One region of the Rhizobium sp. BK619 genome, then DNA from elsewhere that is predicted to be linked to it. Evidence: predicted binding sites of a transcription regulator. Region 1 holds the regulator's gene; the other holds the start of a gene.

Region 1 (4,210 bases):
CTTGGCGACAGCCATGATATCGGGGGTGATGCCCGACCATTCATGGGCAAAAAGCTTGCCGGTGCGGCCGACGCCGGTCTGAACCTCGTCGAGGATCAGCAGCAGGCCGTTTTCGTCGCAGATCTGGCGCAGCGCCTTCATGAACTCAGGCGTGGCCGGGCGCACGCCGCCCTCGCCCTGCACCGGCTCGATGAGGATTGCGGCCGTCGCGTCGGTGATGGCGGCACGGACGGCGTCGATATCACCGAAGGCCACCTGATCGAAGCCCGGCGCCTTGGGGCCGAAACCTTCGAGATATTTCTCCTGGCCGCCGGCGGCGATGGTCGCCAGCGTCCGGCCGTGGAAGGCGCCTTCGAAGGTGATGATATGGAAGCGCTCGGGATGGCCCTTGGAAAACTGGTAGCGGCGCGCCGTCTTGATCGCGCATTCGAGCGCCTCGGCGCCCGAATTGGTGAAGAACACCTTGTCGGCGAAGGTCGCTTCCGTCAGCCGCTTGGCCAGGCGCTCCTGGCCGGGGATCTCATAGATGTTGGAGAGGTGCCAGACCTTGTCGGCCTGTTCCTTCAGCGCGGCGACCACATGCGGGTTGCTATGGCCGACCGAGGTGACGGCGACGCCGGCGCCGAAATCGAGATATCGCTCGCCGCCTTCGGTGATCAGCCATACGCCCTCGCCTCGCTCGAACCGCAGCGGGGCACGAGAATAGGTGTCATAAAGCGGCGCGGCTTCAGCCATGGCGCGGGTCTCCCGATCAACGTTGTCAAACACAGGACTCCGGCTAAGAAAACCAGGCCCGAAAAATCAAAAATGCCGCCTTGCGGCGGCCAGCGGTACTATTTCCTTTTCGCGCTGCAATGTCAACAAAACTGCGCCCTTAGCGCATGCAGCAAGCTTGTACAGCGGTGTTTTCGACCTTCAACAGGCAATATTGCAGAAATGCCACGCAGCGGCAGCAAGTTGGGGAAAACTCCGAATTCGATTCATCCGGATTCATGCGACTCTTGTCACGGAGTCAGGCTCACACTAGGTTAAAGTTCAATTACTAGACTGCATGCGGCGGAACTAGTCACCAAAATTGATCAAGCGTTTCTTGTTTCGGAGGCTTCCGGGACAACGGTGAGGGATTCTGCCATCACCAACGCAAAAGGTGGAGACAGGGCATGAACTGGACAGACGAGCGGGTCGAGAAACTCAAGAAGCTCTGGGCCGAAGGACTGAGCGCCAGCCAGATCGCGGCGCAACTTGGCGGTGTCAGCAGAAACGCTGTGATCGGCAAGGTTCACCGGCTGAGCCTTCCCGGCCGCGCCAAGGCCGGCGGCACGGCCGCCACGGCGCGCACGCCGAAACGCACGACATCGGCGCCGCGCGCACCGAACTACGCCTCGCGGATCACCACCCGCACCGTCACCCGCCAGCAGGGCGCGACGATGCTGAAGGAAGAGATCGAGATCGAAACGGTCGAGGAAATGGAATACGTGCCGAAGGGCAACGTGGTCGTGCCGATCTCGCGCCGCCTCGGCCTGACGGAACTGACCGAACGCACCTGCAAGTGGCCGGTCGGCGATCCGCTGAAGGACGACTTCCATTTCTGCGGCTGCGAGTCCCCCGACAATTCGCCCTATTGCGGCTACCATCAGAAACTCGCCTACCAGCCGGTCAACGAACGACGCCGGGCGGCGGCCCGGGCGAGCTGAGCGGGTAAGACATTGTCGACATGCGAAAACGGGCTGAAAGGCCCGTTTTTTTGTGTGAGTGTGTTGGGTGTGGCTGCCCCTCATCCGCCTGCCGGCACCTTCTCCCCGCTTGCGGGGCGAAGGGGATATGCCGCAACCTCCCGGTCCTCTCCAACGTCTCGTAGGGCACGTCCCCTCGCCCCGTTTACGGGGGTCCGAAGGACGGGTCGAGACGTGTGGCTCGACCCCGGTCGGTTAGGGTGAGGGGCGGAGCTTGCTCGACTTTGTCAGAATCCCCTCAGGCTTCCATCGAATAACCGGCGCCGCGGACGGTGCGGATGACGTCCTGCATGTTGGAGAAGTTCAGCGCCTTGCGCAGGCGGCCGACATGGACGTCGACGGTGCGTTCGTCGACATAGATGTCGTGGCCCCAGACGCCGTCGAGCAGCTGCGAGCGGGAGAAGACCCGGCCGGGCGACGACATCAGGAATTCCAGCAGGCGGAATTCGGTCGGGCCGAGGCGGACTTCGCGGCTCTTGCGGTGGACGCGATGGGTTTCGCGGTCGAGTTCGATATCGCCGCATTTCAGCACGGTCGACAGCACCTCGGGGCGGGCGCGGCGCAGCATCGCCTTGACGCGGGCGACGAGTTCCGGGGTCGAGAAAGGCTTGACGACGTAATCGTCGGCCCCTGTCGAAAGCCCGCGGACGCGCTCGCTCTCTTCGCCGCGCGCCGTCAGCATGATGATCGGCAGGCGCTCGGTTTCCGGCCGCATGCGCAGGCGCCGGCAAAGCTCGATGCCGGAGACGCCGGGCAGCATCCAGTCGAGGATGAGAAGGTCAGGCGTGCGCTCCTGAAGCCTGATTTCGGCCTCGTCGCCACGAAGGATGGTATCGACCTCGAAGCCCTCAGCTTCGAGATTGTAGCGAAGAAGCACGCTCAGGGCTTCTTCGTCTTCAACAACTGCAACTCTCGGGATCATGCGTGTTGGTCTCCTCGCGCATGATCCTTAAACCGGGGGTGATTTAAGCAATGCATCCTGCGCAAAATCAGAAAAATGGCTGCGACCTCTTTGCGCGCCCCACATGGGCGCGCACGCAATAGGCTGGTGCGCGGTTATTCCGTGACCGCGCCGACGGTGTTGGCGCTGTCATCCTTCGGACGGTCGCCTTCCGGCTGCGCGCCGGTTGCCATGTAATAGATCGTCTCGGCGATGTTGGTGGCGTGGTCGCCGATGCGCTCGATGTTCTTGGCGCAGAAGAGCAGATGCGTGCAGCTGGTGATGTTGCGCGGATCTTCCATCATGTAGGTCAAGAGCTCGCGGAACAGCGAGGTGTACATCGCGTCGATCTCGTTGTCGCGCTCGCGGATCGCACTCGCCTTGTCGGCGGCGCGTGTCGTGTAGACGTCAAGCACTTCCTTGAGCTGGACGAGCGCCAGCTCGGACAGATGCTCGAGGCCGCGGGCGAGCTTGCGGGGAACCCCGGTGCTCTGCACGGCGATGACGCGCTTGGCGGTGTTCTTGCCAAGGTCGCCGACGCGTTCGAGATCGGCGGCGATGCGGATCGAACCCATGATTTCGCGCAGGTCCGCGGCCATCGGCTGGCGGCGGGCGATGGTGACGATCGCCTTGTCGCCGATTTCGCGCTCGGCGTGATCGAGGATCACGTCGTCGGAAATAACCTTCTGGGCGAGCGCAGTATCCCCGTTGACCAGCGCCCGGACGGATTCGGCGACCATCTGCTCGGCCAGGCCGCCCATTTCGGAAATCCGCCTGGACAGGAACTTCAGATCATCATCATAGGCAGAATAAATATGTGTCGATGCCATGGGGCTTTATCCTCGAATAACGGGAAGGCTCGGTGTCGCCAAAATCAGCCGAAGCGACCCATGATGTAGTCCTGGGTGCGCGGATCGTCGGGATTGGTGAACATCTTGTCGGTGTCGTTCTCCTCGACGAGATTGCCGAGGTGGAACATGGCGGTGCGCTGCGAGACGCGCGCGGCCTGCTGCATGGAGTGGGTGACGATGACGATCGTATAGTTCTCGCGCAGCTCGTGGATCAGTTCCTCGACCTTGGCGGTGGCGATCGGGTCGAGCGCCGAGCAGGGCTCGTCCATCAGAATGACTTCGGGGCTGACGGCGACGGCACGGGCAATGCAGAGGCGCTGCTGCTGGCCGCCCGACAGGCCGGTGCCGGATTCATGCACGCGGTCCTTGACCTCGTTCCAGAGGCCGGCGCGCTGCAGGCTGGTCTCGACGATCTGGTCGAGATCGGCCTTCGACTTGGCCAGGCCATGGATGCGCGGGCCGTAGGAGACGTTTTCGTAGATCGTCTTCGGGAACGGGTTCGGCTTCTGGAAGACCATGCCGACGCGGGCGCGAAGTTCGACGACGTCGATATCCGGATCATAGATATCGTCGGTGTCGAGGGTGATCTTGCCGGTGACCCGGCAGCCGTCGATCGTGTCGTTCATGCGGTTCAGGCTCCGCAGGAAGGTCGACTTGCCGCAGCCCGACGGGCCGATCAGCGCAGT
Region 2 (4,210 bases), on a different contig from region 1:
AGTCCTCCGCGCATGCGGCTTCAGTAGCGTTCCGATGGTTGATTTGCGATAAAAGGGGATTGGGGTTTGGATAGGTTGGTGAATATTCCGCATGAATCAGCGATCCGTTTTCATCGCCTTTCTCTCAATAGTTCTTGTCGTCACAAATGCCGTGGCGGCAGACGAAAATCGGGGGGTGAGCGATGCGGTTAAAAAGCTTTCGCCAGAGCGGGAGGCCTTCTTTAGATGCGCAACGGCTATCAAGCTTTTGGACAATATCGATCATCCCGCTTGCCGCACCAGCGCCATGGTGATTATCCTCGCACAGGGCCAAGCCCATCTTCCCAAGATCGAAATCTCAGATAGCGCTGCCGTTCGTTCAATTGTCGAAGACGTCATAGGCGACAAATCTCCTCTTCGGTTCGAACGCCCCGCAAAACCGCATATCGATGCGATGGTCGACGACGTTTCAAGCTCGTTGAAGCGATTTGGACCCGACTACGATATGATTGATTGCCTCTCAGACATGGAGTATTTCCAGCGGCCAAACACCGCCGCCTGCAACTATGCTTACGCCAAAGTGGAACTCATTCTTTCCAAGCTACAGGACGCCGTTGGCTGGGGCGTCACGCGGGACGAATTCCCCTATGTGCTGCAACGCGGACTCCAGGAGATCCGGGGCCGAAATTGGGGAGGGCGTTAAGAATTTGCCGGGAGAAGGGAAGACCTATCTGCCAGGCTTCGGCGTGATCCTCACGTCGGCGCCATAGGCCTCGCGCAGTTCATTTTCCTGTCCCGGCTGCCGGTCGGCGGCCTGGTGCAGCAGGATCGACGCGTATCCTTGCAGGCGAGTCCCCTCGATCAGGGTGATATCGGCATTTCCCGGGTTGTCGGAACGCTCGAACCACTCGACGGGGCGGTGCAGAAAATTCATTTCGACGGCCCGGTTGGTGACGCCATGGCCGACGATCACCACGTTGTGGCTGCTGTTTTCGGCGTCGCGCATGACGGTCTGGAGGAAGAGGCGCACGCGCTGGGCTACATCCGCCCGGCTCTCGCCGTCCGGCGGCCGCGCGTAGAACTTGCCGCTGTTGCTGCGCAGTCTCGCCCATTTTTCGAACTCTTCGGGAAATTTTTGCTTCTGTTCGGCGTGGTCATAGATTTCGGTGAAAAGACCGAAATCCTGCTCGCGCAGCAGGTAATCCTCCCGGATCTCGCCGACGAAGCTTTCCGGCAAGGCGGTCAGCAAGGCATCCTTGCTCTGCCGCGTCCTGAGGAATGGCGAGTACCAGATCTGCAGCTTGCCGAAATCCGCGCCCGGCAATGCCTTCAAATAGGAGGCGATGGCGCTGCCGGCTTCCACCGCCTGGCGATGGCCCCATTGCGTCAGCGGCACGTTGTGATCGCCGAATTGGCGATAGGCCTGTTCGTTGAGGTTGCCGAGAGATTCGCCGTGGCGAACGAGAAAGAGACGCATCAGCCATCCCGCATTGTCGGATATGGAATCGCCGTCATCATGAACGCGCTTTATGGAGAGGGCAATATTGCCGGGAGGACGCAGCCGACGGAACGCAACTTGCCTGTGTGGGACCGAGTTTGCGGGGCTTTTCCCCAGCTTGTCATCTTCCTGAAACACGAGTCTGGTTTTGGAAGGCTAGATGAAAGATGGGGCATGAGCGACAGCTCGTGATAGACATGATGGAACCCAGACATTTCCGCACGCTCTTCATTTCCGATGTCCATCTCGGCTCGAAGGCCGCGAAGGCTGATTTCCTCCTGGATTTCCTGCGCCACCACGAGGCCGATACGATCGTGCTTGTTGGCGACATCGTCGACGGCTGGCGCCTGAAGCGCAGCTGGTACTGGCCGCAGGTCTGCAACGACGTCGTCCAGAAGCTGTTGCGCAAGGCGCGCAAGGGCACGCGCGTCGTCTATATCCCCGGCAATCACGACGAATTTCTGCGCGACTTCCCGGGCATGCATTTCGGCGGCATCGAGGTTGTCGAGCGCATGATGCATGACGGCGCCGACGGCAAGAAATATCTGATCCTGCACGGCGATGAATTCGACGTCGTCGTCCGTAACGCCCGTCTGCTCGCCTACCTCGGCGACTGGGCCTACGATACGGCGATCCGCATCAACCTGCTGCTCGCGGCCGTGCGCCGCCGCCTCGGCATGCCCTACTGGTCGTTTTCGGCTTGGGCAAAGCTGCAGGTCAAACATGCCGTCAACTTCATCGGCGAGTTCGAGCGCGTCGTGGCGGAGGAAGCCCGCAAAAACGGCGCCGACGGCGTCATCTGCGGACACATCCATCATGCCATCATCCAGGACATGGACGGCATCCGCTACATCAATACGGGCGATTGGGTGGAAAGCTGCACGGCGGTCGCCGAGCATGAGGATGGCACTTTCGAACTGATCACCTGGCGGGCGCTCGCCAGCAGCGTGCCGGCGCTTGCCGCCATTGAAATGCACGACGAAGGCGAACTGGCCCCGCAAGCGGCATGATTTTAGGGCCGCATAATTTTACAGCCGCCTGATTTAGGGCGGCTTGATTTTGGCGCCGGCGCATCTGCGTTCGCGCTCCCAGTGATTTAGCCGTTACCGTCAGGCGACAGGCCCTATTTATTTTCTAAAACGTTTCAGTGTGGCTATTTCTCGCAATAGTCGCCTCCTGGGTGGTGTGTTAGGACAACGACCAGTTTCCTTCAGGTCCACCAATGATTCCCGCTCAACATTCCCCGGGTGAGGGAGCGCCGCCGCGCTTCCGGCTGCTCAGCGCGCTTTCCTATTGCGCACCGCTGCTCGTCAACGGCATCGTTCTGCCGTTCTTTCCGGTCTGGCTCGCGACCCACAGCTTCAGCGACCACGAGATCGGCATCATCCTTGCCATACCGATGGTGGTGCGCGTGCTGGTGGCGCCCGTCGTTGCGATGATCGCCGACCGTCTGAAGGAGCGCGCCGACGTGCTGCTCTGGTCAGGCAGCCTGTCGCTGCTGACGGCGATCGCGCTTTTCTGGACCACGAGCTTCTGGCCGGTGACGATCGTCTATGCGCTGCAGGGCGCCACCTTCGCGCCCTATGTGCCCGTCGTCGAATCGATCGTCATTTCGGGCGTGCGCCGCTGGGGGCTCGATTACGGGTCGATGCGCGTCTGGGGCTCGATTGCCTTCATCGTCTCGACACTGGTCGGTGGCCAGCTGATCAGCCGTTGGGGCGGTGGATTGGTGCTCGACGTCATGGTGTTCGGCTTTGCCATGACCGTTGTCATGGCGATCTTCTCTCCGCGCATCGGGCCGACGCGGCGGCGCGGTCAGCCGATCAACATTCCGGCCGCCACCGGCAGCGGACTGCGCGAGCCGCATTTGCTGCTGCTGTTGATCGGTGTCGCCATCCAGCAGTCGAGCCATGCGGTGCTCAACGCGTTTTCGTCGATCTACTGGCATCATCTCGGCTTTTCCGGCACGGAGGTCGGCCTGCTCTGGAGCGCCGGCGTTGCTTCCGAAGTGACGGTGTTCTTCCTGTCGAAGCGTCTCAACCGGCGCTTCGACGCCTGGACGCTGATCCGCTTCGGCTGCGCCGTCAGCGTCTGCCGCTGGATCCTGTTTCCCATGAATGCGGGTTTTGCCGGGTTTTTCCTGCTGCAATGTTTCCACGGCTTCACCTATGCCTTCGTCCATACCGGCGTGCAGCGGCGGATCATGGCGACGGTGCAGGAGACCCAGGAATCCTCGGCGCAAGGCGCCTACTTCTTCTATGTCGGCATGGCGATGGCGCTGATGACCCTGGTATCGGGTTATCTCTATGCCTGGCTCGGCGTCGTCAGCTATTACGTCATGGCGCTGGTCGCATTCTCCGGCCTCGGCCTCGTCATCTTGGCCTACTACCTTCAGCCCCAGAGCGTGCTTTCGGGCGGAAAGACCAGGGAGGCGGCGTAGCGCAGGCCGGGTTCGCGGTCGCGGGCAAGCAGCAGCGGGCCGTCGAGATCGACGAAATCGGCATTCTGGGCGAGCAGCACCGCCGGCGCCATGGCAAGCGAGGTGCCGACCATGCAGCCGATCATGATGCTGAAACCAAGCCGCTCGGCTTCCGCCTTCATCGCCAGGGCTTCCGTCAGCCCGCCTGTCTTGTCGAGCTTGATGTTGATCGCGTCATAGCGGTCGGCAAGGCTTGCAAGATCGCCGGTATGGTGGACACTTTCGTCGGCGCAGACGAGGAGCGGGCGGCGGAT

What was found. The regulator PhoB, encoded in region 1, activates phosphate uptake and scavenging genes when phosphate is short. The targets are predictions, from matches to a motif close to TGTCATNNANCTGTCAT.
Region 2: the regulator PhoB is predicted to act here: its motif matches at 1,597-1,613, upstream of FHX14_RS11290 (UDP-2,3-diacylglucosamine diphosphatase).

The regions. Positions count from the first base shown of each region.
Region 1 is NZ_JACIBH010000023.1:3,647-7,856, forward strand. It holds gene FHX14_RS31640 (aspartate aminotransferase family protein) at 1-735, opposite strand, end outside; gene FHX14_RS31645 (GcrA family cell cycle regulator) at 1,161-1,694, shown strand; gene phoB (phosphate regulon transcriptional regulator PhoB) at 1,972-2,655, opposite strand; gene phoU (phosphate signaling complex protein PhoU) at 2,790-3,503, opposite strand; gene pstB (phosphate ABC transporter ATP-binding protein PstB) at 3,548-4,210, opposite strand, start outside.
Region 2 is NZ_JACIBH010000005.1:202,051-206,260, reverse strand. It holds gene FHX14_RS11300 (hypothetical protein) at 92-682, shown strand; gene FHX14_RS11295 (phosphoglycerate mutase family protein) at 707-1,456, opposite strand; gene FHX14_RS11290 (UDP-2,3-diacylglucosamine diphosphatase) at 1,645-2,487, shown strand; gene FHX14_RS11285 (MFS transporter) at 2,700-3,917, shown strand; gene dgcA (N-acetyl-D-Glu racemase DgcA) at 3,869-4,210, opposite strand, start outside.